Regions from separate parts of the Geobacillus sp. G4 genome, predicted to be linked through region 1. Evidence: riboswitches for the same ligand, from Rfam matches in the RefSeq annotation. Region 1 holds a riboswitch; each other region holds the start of a gene.
The links. Region 1 has a riboswitch for S-adenosylmethionine ahead of mtnW (2,3-diketo-5-methylthiopentyl-1-phosphate enolase). Riboswitches for the same ligand answer to the same signal wherever they lie in the genome.
Positions count from the first base shown of each region.

Region 2: linked by a shared signal. The riboswitch ahead of ABS784_RS00100 (hypothetical protein) and the one ahead of mtnW (2,3-diketo-5-methylthiopentyl-1-phosphate enolase) in region 1 are both predicted to bind S-adenosylmethionine.
Region 3: linked by a shared signal. The riboswitch ahead of ABS784_RS07880 (methionine ABC transporter ATP-binding protein) and the one ahead of mtnW (2,3-diketo-5-methylthiopentyl-1-phosphate enolase) in region 1 are both predicted to bind S-adenosylmethionine.

Region 1 covers NZ_JBEPJY010000001.1:407,744-411,447, reverse strand. The annotation lists gene ABS784_RS02055 (carbon-nitrogen family hydrolase) at 1-619, opposite strand, end outside; gene ABS784_RS02050 (pyridoxal phosphate-dependent aminotransferase) at 717-1,904, shown strand; SAM riboswitch class I at 1,989-2,097, shown strand; gene mtnW (2,3-diketo-5-methylthiopentyl-1-phosphate enolase) at 2,169-3,410, shown strand; gene mtnX (2-hydroxy-3-keto-5-methylthiopentenyl-1-phosphate phosphatase) at 3,407-3,704, shown strand, end outside.
Region 2 covers NZ_JBEPJY010000001.1:21,398-25,101, forward strand. The annotation lists gene ABS784_RS00085 (PaaI family thioesterase) at 1-325, shown strand, start outside; gene ABS784_RS00090 (PaaI family thioesterase) at 525-1,007, opposite strand; gene ABS784_RS00095 (VOC family protein) at 1,161-1,544, opposite strand; gene ABS784_RS00100 (hypothetical protein) at 1,689-1,895, opposite strand; SAM riboswitch class I at 1,966-2,070, opposite strand; gene opp4A (oligopeptide ABC transporter substrate-binding protein) at 2,130-3,704, opposite strand, start outside.
Region 3 covers NZ_JBEPJY010000005.1:70,538-74,241, forward strand. The annotation lists gene ABS784_RS07870 (MetQ/NlpA family ABC transporter substrate-binding protein) at 1-506, opposite strand, end outside; gene ABS784_RS07875 (methionine ABC transporter permease) at 522-1,190, opposite strand; gene ABS784_RS07880 (methionine ABC transporter ATP-binding protein) at 1,180-2,208, opposite strand; SAM riboswitch class I at 2,296-2,405, opposite strand; gene ABS784_RS07885 (sterol-binding protein) at 2,479-2,826, opposite strand; gene ABS784_RS07890 (thioredoxin family protein) at 2,977-3,294, opposite strand; gene ABS784_RS07895 (toprim domain-containing protein) at 3,291-3,650, opposite strand.

The sequences.
Region 1 (3,704 bases):
TGTTCGGGTCGCGGCCAGCCCGGTTGCAGGCGACGACGTAGCATTGGTTTTCAATCGCCCGCGCCATCAAGAGCGTCCGCCAATGGTGCAGGCGGGGAAGCGGCCATTCGGCGACGACAAACAGCACTTCCGCCCCAGCCAAAGCATGGGCGCGAATCCACTCCGGAAAGCGGATGTCATAGCAAATGACCCCGGCGCATGCAAGCCCGTCGAGCGAAAACAAGCCTAAGCTGCTTCCCGGCTGCAAATACAAATGTTCATCCATTAATTGGAACAGATGGAGTTTGCTGTATTCGCCGACGATTTGACCGCTCCGGTCGGCCACGATCATCGTGTTCGTCACGCCGGTTGTTGTTTTTTTAGCGACCGAGCCGGCGACGAGATGGATGTTGTGTGCTTGCGCTAGGCGGGAGGCGAACGCTTTCGCCCGTTCGGCGCCTTCGTCGGCAATCTCATCTAGGCGCGTCAAATCGTAGCCGGTCGTCCATAATTCCGGCAGCACGATGATATTCGCGCCGTCCTTGACGGCCGATTCAATGGCGCTTTCCGCGCACCGTTCGTTTTCGTTCGGGTCGCCAAACGCAATATCAAGCTGGAGGCAGGCGATGCGGATCGTCATGAGTTTTCACCTCGAAAAAATTTTGCTTTACATTTTGCTTTTTACGATATATGATGTTGCACTAGAATTTCAAGAATTTTTTAAGAAGGTGTGGGCGATGACGATGGAAATTCCTTTTTCCGAGCTGCTTGAGCAGCTGCCAAAGCAATTTTTCGCCTCGCTTGTCGCAAAAGTCGGGGAGAAAATCAAGGCCGGATGCGACGTGATCAATTTAGGGCAAGGCAACCCGGATCAGCCGACGCCAAAGCATATCGTTGAGGCGATGCAGCGGGCGGCGGCCAATCCGAAATACCATAAATATTCGCCATTTCAAGGCTACTTCTTTTTGAAAGAAGCCATTGCCGCGTTTTACGCGCGTGAATACGGGGTGAACGTCGATCCAGACCGCGAAGTCGCCATTTTGTTCGGCGGCAAGGCCGGGCTTGTCGAGCTGCCGCTTTGCCTCGTCAACCCGGGCGATGTGGTGCTTGTCCCGGACCCGGGCTATCCGGACTATTGGTCGGGGATCGCGCTTGCCCGCGCGCGGATGGAAATGATGCCGCTTGTTGCGGAAAACGGTTTTTTGCCGGACTATGAAGCCATTCCGGCGGCAGTGGCCGACCGAGCGAAGCTCATGTTTTTAAACTATCCGAACAATCCGACCGGTGCGACGGCGACAAAGGAATTTTTCGCGGAGACGGTGGCGTTTGCCGCCAAGCACGGCATTGCCGTCGTGCACGATTTCGCTTATGGAGCGATCGGCTTTGACGGCCGGAAACCGGTCAGCTTCCTGGAAGCCGATGGGGCGAAAGACGTCGGCGTCGAAATTTATACGTTTTCGAAAACATACAATATGGCCGGCTGGCGCGCGGCGTTTGCCGTCGGCAACGAGCGGATCATTCGGGCGCTTGAGCTTTTGCAGGATCATTTGTATGTCAGCTTGTTCGGCGCCATCCAGGAAGCGGCCGCCGCGGCGCTCCTTGGTCCGCAAGATTGTGTCACGGAGTTGGTCGCATTGTATGAGGCGCGCCGCAATGCGTTCATCGCTGCGCTCTGCGAGATCGGTTGGGAAGCGCCGGCGCCATATGGGTCGTTTTTCGCCTGGCTTCCGCTGCCAAAAGGCATATCATCCGCTGAGTTTGCCGACATGCTGCTTGAGCGGGCGCATGTCGCCGTCGCCCCAGGCATCGGGTTCGGCGAGCACGGCGAAGGGTATGTGCGCGTCGGCCTCTTGACCGATGAAGCGCGGCTTCGCGAAGCAGCGGAGCGGATCGGCCGCCTTGGATTGTTCGAAAAAAATTTTTGAAAAATGATTGACAACGCCAATCGGCGATGTCATAATTCAAAGTAAATTTGCCAATTGTTTGACAAGTGCATAAACGAGCAGGCTTTCTTATCAAGAGCAGGCGGAGGGACGAGCCCAATGAAGCCCGGCAACCGGCTTGGCGCGCGCCAAGCACGGTGCTAATTCTTGCAGCGGAAACGCTGAGAGATAAGAAGAGCGCCATGGATGAGTGACGCCTCTTCTTATGAAGAGGCGTTTTTATTTCGAGATTGAGAGGGATGAACGATGAGTGCAGTGATGGCAACGTATTTGCTTCATGATGAAACAGACATTCGGAAAAAGGCGGAAGGGATCGCGCTCGGCTTGACGATCGGCACGTGGACCGACTTGCCGGCGTTGGAGCAGGAGCAGCTTCGCAAACATAAAGGGGAAGTCGTCGCTATTGAAGAGCTTGGCGAGAGCGAGCGGGTAAACGCCTATTTCGGCAAGCGGTTGAAGCGGGCAATCGTCAAAATCGCTTACCCGACCGTCAACTTCAGCGCCAATTTGCCAGCATTGTTGGTGACGACGTTCGGCAAGCTGTCGCTTGACGGGGAAGTGCGGTTGCTTGATTTGGCATTTCCGGAAGAATGGAAGCGGCAGTTTCCGGGGCCGCGCTTTGGCATCGCCGGCATTCGCGACCGAGTCGGGGTGCATAACCGCCCACTGTTGATGAGCATTTTTAAAGGCATGATCGGCCGCGATTTGGCGTACTTGACGTCGGAATTGAAAAAACAGGCGCTCGGCGGCGTTGACCTGGTCAAAGACGATGAAATTTTGTTTGACAGCGAACTTCTTCCGTTTGAAAAGCGGATCACCGAGGGCAAGGCGGCGCTTCAGGAAGTGTACGAACAAACAGGCAAGCGGACGTTGTATGCCGTCAACTTGACCGGCAAAACGTTTGCGTTAAAGGACAAAGCGAAACGAGCCGCCGAGCTTGGCGCTGATGTGCTGTTGTTTAACGTCTTCGCTTATGGGCTTGACGTGTTGCAGGCGTTGCGCGAGGATGGGGAGATTGCGGTGCCGATTATGGCTCACCCGGCGTTCAGCGGCGCTGTTACGCCGTCCGAATTTTATGGGGTGGCGCCTTCGCTTTGGCTTGGAAAGCTTTTGCGGCTCGCCGGCGCCGACTTTGTCCTGTTCCCGTCGCCGTATGGCAGCGTGGCCTTGGAGCGTGAGCAGGCGCTTGGCATCGCAAGGGCGCTCACCGACGACCAAGAGCCGTTTGCCCGGGCGTTTCCGGTGCCGTCGGCCGGCATTCACCCGGGATTGGTGCCGCTCATCATCCGCGATTTCGGCCTTGACACCATCGTCAACGCCGGCGGCGGCATTCACGGCCATCCGGACGGGGCGATCGGGGGCGGCCGGGCGTTTCGCGCGGCGATCGACGCGGTGTTGGCCGGCCGTCCGCTTCGTGAGGCGGCTGCAGAAAACGAAGCGCTGCAAAAAGCGATCGACCGCTGGGGCGTCGTTGAGGTGGAAGCATGACGAAACAGCTTGTTCTCTTTTGTGATTTTGACGGCACCATTACGGAAAACGACAACATCATCGCTATTATGAAACAGTTCGCCACGCCGGAGTGGGAGGCGTTAAAAGACGACATTCTCGCTGAGCGCATTTCCGTTCAGGAAGGAGTGGGGAAGATGTTTTCCCTCCTTCCGTCCACGTTGAAGGATGAAATTGTGGATTTCCTGCGGCGCACCACCCGGTTGCGCGCGGGATTCCGAGAGTTTGTCGCGTTTACGAAAGAGCGAGGCATTCCGCTTTATATCGTCAGCGGCG
Region 2 (3,704 bases), 390 kb from region 1:
CCAAGACGGCTATGCGAAAGGCGTATGGGCGATCAGCGAATCGCTTCTCAACGGCAACGGGGTGATTATGGGCGGATTTGTCGGAGCGGCGGCGGACATTCTCATGGCTTATGCGGTGACGACCTTGCTTCGCGATGACCAAATGCACGCCTCCATCAACTTGCAGACGACATTTCACCGCCCGGCAGCGGCTGGGGAAGCCGAAATCGAGGCTAGGGTGGAAAAGTTCGGGAAAACCGTCGCTTATGTGACCGCCATCGTGCGGCAAAACGGCAAAGACGTGGCGAGCGCCACATCGTCAGTGCTGATCATGGACAAACCGTGAAGATGATGGATCTTCGAAGGAAAGAGCGTTTTTGCACATCGTCTTCCTTGAACTCGACGGGGAGAAACAGCAGCGGTAGAGGTGATCATGAGAGGCAAGCGCATGGCGAAACGAGGCAGGCACAGCCGTTTTCAATCAGTGGCCAAGCGCCGGAGAAAGCGCTGTCAAAAAACCTCTCTCCGGCGCTTTTCGTCGCTTGTTACGCACGGACAAACGTTTTCGGCATAACAACGGCCACGACTTGGCCGCGGGCGCACAGTTCGCCGTTAGCGAACACTTCCGTATCAACTTGCCATTTTTTCGGATGAATCTCCGTCACGGTGCCGACGGCGACAAGCGGCACACCGTGCGGCGTCGGCTTGACGAAATCAACGTGAAGCGACGCCGTGACAAAGCGCGGCGGCGTTTCCCCGCTCCCTGGTTCATGGCCATTTTTCCGATGCAACGCCAGCGCCGCCGACCCGGTGCCGTGGCAGTCGATGAGCGAGGCGATCAGCCCGCCGTACACAAACCCGGGGATCGCCGTATGTTCCGGGCGCGGTGTATAGACGGTCACCGTTTTGTCCCCTTGCCAACCGGTGCGGAAGTGATGGCCTTGCTCGTTCAATCGCCCGCATCCGTAGCACCAGGCGAATTCATCCGGATAGTCGTCTTGAATGGCGTGAACGATCGTTTCTTCCACTTGATCCTCCCCCCTCTCTTTTTCTAGTATATCATTGCATCAGGAAGACGGCGAGCCCGAACATGGCAATAAGCCACAGGCCTTGCCGAACGAGGCAGCCAGACGGCAAATTCATAGGCGGCCGAAACAGCGGGCCGCCTGCCGTTTGTTCAATTATTGCCCCGGCTCATAAAACTCGATCCATTCGCCGTCCGGACCGAGGAAAAACAAATATTTCGCCCCGTTCGGAAGCGTCGTAATGTCGTTCCAAACAAGCGGGACGCCTAGCGATTGAAGCCGTTCTTTCTCTTGCTCGATGCCTTCCACCGTAAACGCCACATGGTGCACTTTTCCTTCCGTCGGCAAATTCGGGTTGTATCCTTCGATCAGCTCGACGATGATCGAGCCGTCAATTCCTAAAAACGCCAGTTTCATCGTTCCGTTCGTATGGATCATCTCGCTTAACAGCTCAAGGCCGACGACGTTTTGGTAAAACTCCTTCGATGCCTCGATGTCTTTCACTTGAATGCCGACATGCTCGAACTTTTTAACTGCCATTGCTTGCTCTCCCTTTCCATTATGGACTTGAAAACACCGCCCGTAAATACGGCGTCATGCGTGCAGGGAAAATCTTTTTTTCCCGAGCTCCGCCCATATGCAGCGATCAAGGGCGTACGTCCCTTCTAACTTCCGCTCATCCGCCTAGGCATTCATCAGCAAAATAGAAAATGTCGTTGCTTGCATCTCCCCATATAGATGGCTATATCCATCCCCGCGGTCGACATGCACCACCGCTTGCGGGTCCAACTGAATGAGCTCCGCCTGCACACAGCGCATCACATGAACAGCGAACGCCGCGGCCGGCAAGTGCGACACCATGCAGGCGCGGAGAGAATAAAGTTCTGCCACCGTTTTTCTCACCTCCCATCAATCAAAAACCCCCTTCGCCTCGGAATGATGCGAAGGGGGTCATGAGCCATTCTTATCATCCAAAGCGAAACCGCTTTGCGGGTGTTAGCACCTTGCCAGCGGCAGGTTGCTGTGGGGTCATCAAGCCCGTTCTCTCGCCCACTCTTGATAAGACGTATGCAATTTGTTTTTTTATTTTTTATGCTATCATACATAATCCGCGACAGCAATCATTTATTCCGACACCTCCGGCTGTTCTGATGTGACTCCGACGTCTTTCCACGTTAGCTTCGAGCTTGGATCGACCGTGAAGTTGGCAACGCGGTTGTTGACCGCGTAGATAGCCGAACGATACAACGTTGGAATAACCGGCACCTCTTCATTCATCAACTTTTGCCATTCACTATAAATTTTCCGGCGGTATTCTTTATCAAACGCCTGCTCGGAATGTCCTTTTTCAAGCAGCTCATCGTTTTTCTCATTCACCCAGCGCGAGTAGTTGAACATGACGTTGCGGCCGTACAATCCGTACGGATCGACATCTGTTCCCGTCCCCCATGCGGCGGCGTACACATCGACTTTCGGATCGTCTTTTTCAACCATGTCATAGAACGAGTTAAATTCCGCCAAACGGCCGTCCACTAATTGGACATCCAAGCCCACATCTTTCCAGCATTGCATATAAAACTTTGCCAACGGCTCGGCAATGTCGCCGCCGCTCATTGACAAGAAGTTGATCGTGAACTTTTTGCCGTTCGGGTCTTCGCGCAGGCCATCGCCATTCACATCTTTATAGCCAGCCTCATCGAGCAGCTGTTTCGCTTTTTCCGGGTTATATGTGTATCCTTTGATTGTTTTGTCATGATAACCCGGGAACGACGGAGGAATGAGTGTTGTCGCCGGGAAGCGCAAGCCATGGTACAAGCGGTCAGCTACCTCTTGGTTGTTGATGGCATACGCCATCGCTTGGCGCAGCTTTTTGTTTTGGAATTTCGGGTTGTCCATCACATTTTCTTGCTTTTTCGCATCCCAATGGCCGAGTTTAAAACCGATGTAATTGTAGGCCAGGTCAATTTTGCCAATAAACTGAATGTTTTTCGTTCCCTTCGCATTCAAATATTGATCCGTCGGGAATTCCGCAACGTCAATATCGCCTTTTTTCAACGCTTGCAGCACCACTTGCGGGCTGACGACTTTCAGAATGACCCCTGCCAAATTCGGCTTGCCTGCCCAGTAGTCATCATTGCGGACGAACTCCACCGATTCGCCTGGCACGATTTTCTTTACTTTAAACGGGCCAAAGCCGATCGGGTTTTTCCGAATTTTATCTGATTGCGCCAATTGTTTGATTGGCACATCTTTCAAATAATGCTTCGGTAGCGGGTACGCCCAAATGCCGGTCAACACAGACGGGTTCGCATGCTTCCATGTGATCGTCAACGTCTTTTTGTCGATCACTTTAATGCCGGCGATTTTATCGGCTTTGCCGCTATGGTATTCGTCCATGCCGACGATGTCTTGGATGAGCGCGTCGCCGTAGCGGACGCCGGTATAATCTTTATGGCCGATGACCAAATACGCATACTCCAAGTCTTCCGCCGTCACCGGCTGGCCGTCATGCCAGTTGACATTATCTTTGATGCGGATCGTCATCGTTTTTTTGTCGTCGGACAGCTCATATGTGGCGGCGCCATCGTTCGTAATTTCATAGTCTCCATTTGTTCGGAAGAGTGATTCATCGAAAAATTGCAAAATTTCAGCGTCTGGAACACCTGTGTAGAACGCGTAGCTGAGCGTCCCTTCAAACGG
Region 3 (3,704 bases), on a different contig from region 1:
GTTTTATCGACGCCCGGTTTCAATTTAATGAGCCCTTTTTCTTGCAGCATCGACAAAATGCGGCCATGGTCGGCGACCGAGTTGCTCATGATGATCGTCGCACCGTCCGGCAGTTCTTCAATGCTTTTGTATTTTTTCGAGTATAAGCCGATCGGCTCGATATGAATGCCGCCGGCGTTGACGAAATCATAACCGTATTCTTTCTTTTGCGATTCTAAATACGGGATGTGTTGGAAGTAGTTGGCATCGATTTGCTTCTCCGCCAACGCTTTGTTCGGCAAGATGTAATCTTGGAATGTGATGATCTCCAAGTCGATGCCTTTTTTCTTCAAAATCGGTTTCGCTTTTTCCAAAATTTCCGCATGCGGCACGTTCGAAGCGCCGACTTTCAGCTTCACCAATTTGCCGTCTTTGCCGCCTTCCGCGTTGTCGTTCTTGTTGCCGCCGCATGCCGCCAAAGCGAGCACGAGAATGGCGGCGAGCAACACACCCAACCATTTCTTCATCAGTTGTTTCCCCCTTTATCGTTTATCGATTTTCGAAGTGACAAAGTCACCGATCAGCTGAATGATAAATACAATGACCAACACCAATACGGTTGCGACAAATGTCACATCGTTATGGTTGCGCTGGAACCCTTCCAAATACGCCAAGTTCCCAAGCCCGCCGGCGCCGATGGCTCCAGCCATCGCTGTATAGCTGACGAGCGACACCGCCGTCACCGTAATGCCGGAGACAAGCGCCGGCAAAGACTCCGGCAGCAGCACTTTCCAAATGATCGTCCACGTTGAGGCGCCCATCGCTTGAGCTGCTTCGATGACGCCTTTATCAATTTCGCGAAGAGCGATTTCGACCATGCGGGCGTAAAACGGCGCGGCCCCAATGACCAAAGCCGGCAGCGCCGCATTGGCGCCAAGCATCGTCCCGACGAGCCATGTTGTAAACGGAATGAGCAAAATGATCAAAATAATAAACGGAATAGAGCGGAAAATGTTCACAAACGCAGCAATCACTGTATTGACAAACCGGTTTTCCCATAGGTTGCCCTTCGCTGTCAAAAATAGAAGCAAGCCAAGAACGATTCCGAGGACGAAAGTGGCCGCCACCGCCACTCCCGTCATATACAGCGTCTCGACCGTCGCCGCCCACATCGTCTCCCATTGCACGTTCGGCAGGAGGTTAGCGAGCATCGTGAATCACCTCCACCGCTACTTGCTGGCGTTGAATATAGTCAAGCGCCCGGTCGATTTCATCCCTCGCCCCGTCGAGGTGCACGAACAGCACCCCATAGGCGCCTTGATGGGTTTGCGAAATTTTCCCTTGCAAAATGTTGACATCGACGGCAAACTGACGCACCACCTCGGTGATGAGCGGCTTTCCGGCTGCCGCGCCGACGAACGTCAGCTGCGCGATCAGCCCGCTCGGGTATTGGCCAAACAAATGAGAAATCGCCTCTTCCGTCTCCTCGGGCTCGATCAGCTGCTTGACGAACCGTTTCGTAATCGGTTGCTGCGGGTTGCGGAACACATGCAGCACTTCGCCTTGCTCGACGATTCGGCCGCTTTCCATCACCGCAACGCGGTCGCAAATTTTGCGGATGACGTGCATTTCATGGGTGATCAGCACAATCGTCAGCCCGAGACGCTTGTTGATGTCAACGAGCAAGTCCAAAATCGCATCGGTCGTCTGCGGGTCCAACGCCGATGTCGCCTCGTCGCACAGCAAGACTTTCGGGTTGTTGGCGAGCGCCCGGGCGATGCCGACCCGCTGCTTTTGCCCGCCGCTCAGCTGCGACGGGTAGGCATCCTCGCGCCCGGAAAGGCCGACAAGCTCGATCAATTCATCCACCCGCTTGTTCCGCTCCTCTTTCGGGACGCCGGCAATTTCAAGCGGAAAGGCAATGTTTTCCCTGACTGTGCGAGACCAAAGCAAGTTGAAATGCTGGAAAATCATCCCGATTTCTTGGCGCGCCTTGCGCAGCTCCCGCCCTTTCACGCGCGTCATATCGCGCCCGGCGACGACCACCCGGCCGCTCGTCGGCTTCTCGAGCCCATTGAGCAAGCGGATGAGCGTGCTTTTCCCAGCGCCGCTGTAGCCGATAATGCCGAAAATTTCTCCTTCGCGAATCTCAAGCGACACATTGTCGACTGCCGTGACCGAACCGTTGGCCGCTTGATAGATTTTCGTCACTTGTTCGAGTGTAATCATCGTTTCACCTTCCTCCCCAAGCGGCAGAGCGCAAAAAGAAAACCTTTCTGCCCGCAGAGAACAGAAAGGTATTGTGCACCATTCCGTCTCTTATCTCTCAAAGCAGGCCGCTTTGTGTGAATTGGCACCATTTCAGCACATGCGCTGACGGTTGCCGGGCTTCATTGGGCACATCCCTCCACCTCTCTTGATAAGAGCGCAACAATCGCCTATTCAATTGACTACGAATGTGATTGTATCATTGTCTGTCGAAGCGTGTCAACATCTTTTTTATCCGACGTCCCGATAAGGCTTGGCCAAATGGAGGAGCGATTCAAGAAGCAAAAGCTGGCGGAAGCTTCCTGACACGTGCACTTCACGCAACCGGACGAGCTGCTGCAGCTTCAGTTCGCCGTTCAGCAGGGACGCGAGCGCCTCTTTGGAACCGCGCACCGTCAATGTTTTCCGTTCATCGTTTTCCATCCCTCTAGCGGCTGATTCCTTGCCGATCAACAGCAAGGCGGTTTCGTCATCGCTTTCAAACCGAACATACAGCTGCTCATCCGGCAAAATCGGCATCAAATGGCGCAACCCTTGCATCCGTTCCACGAATTGCCCGATCAATTCACGCATTTCCATTGCGCATCCTCCCCCATTTTCCTTTGTTTCCTTTATTTCCATTCAAAGGGGGGAGAATCCTTTACAAAAATCTCGACAACCCGTTGACGAACGAGCGCCGTTTTTGTCATTTCCCAAGAAATGTGTCAAACAGCGTCAAAAAAAGGCGAATCATCGGGACGGCAAGCAGGCTTGAATCACTTCGTACAAATACGGAACGGAATGAAAGGCATACCACTTGCCTGCGACCGTTCCGTCCCTAAAAAGAAGCAGGCAAGGGACGCTTTCAATTTTCCACTCGGCCGCCTGCTCGGGGATATAGTTAATGTCTGTTTCGTAAAACGGCAGCGCCGGAAACAACTGCTCCACCACCACAAGCATCCGCCGCGCCAGCTGGCACGTGCCGCACAGCGGGGTATACAAGTAAAGGGCCAGAAGCGGCTCGACTTCCACCACTCGCATGACATCGTTTCGGTCGATCGCTTTCACTCGCCTCTTCCCCTCATGAGCGATTCGATGCGGACGTCGAAACGAGCGCGCAACAGCACTTGCGCCAAGTGCCAAGGCGGAGCGGCCGCCACTTCGCCATACGCCCGGTCAATGTAAAGATGCTCCGCCTCTGGAAACATGCGGCGAAACTGCCGGCGCAATTTTTCTCCCGCCTCATCGGCATCGGCCAAGACGTATACATCGCATCCTTCCAGCTCATCGGCCAGCTCCTCAAGGCGCGCATCACTGATCGTGCCGTTTGTGCAGACGATGACGACTGGTTCGTTCAGCACCGCCGCCACTTTTTGCTTGTCTGATCGCCCTTCGACGATGATCACTTTTTCCACGCGTCGCATGTCCGACCCACCTAACTTCAAATGAGGATACTATTATTGTATGTCTTGCGCCGG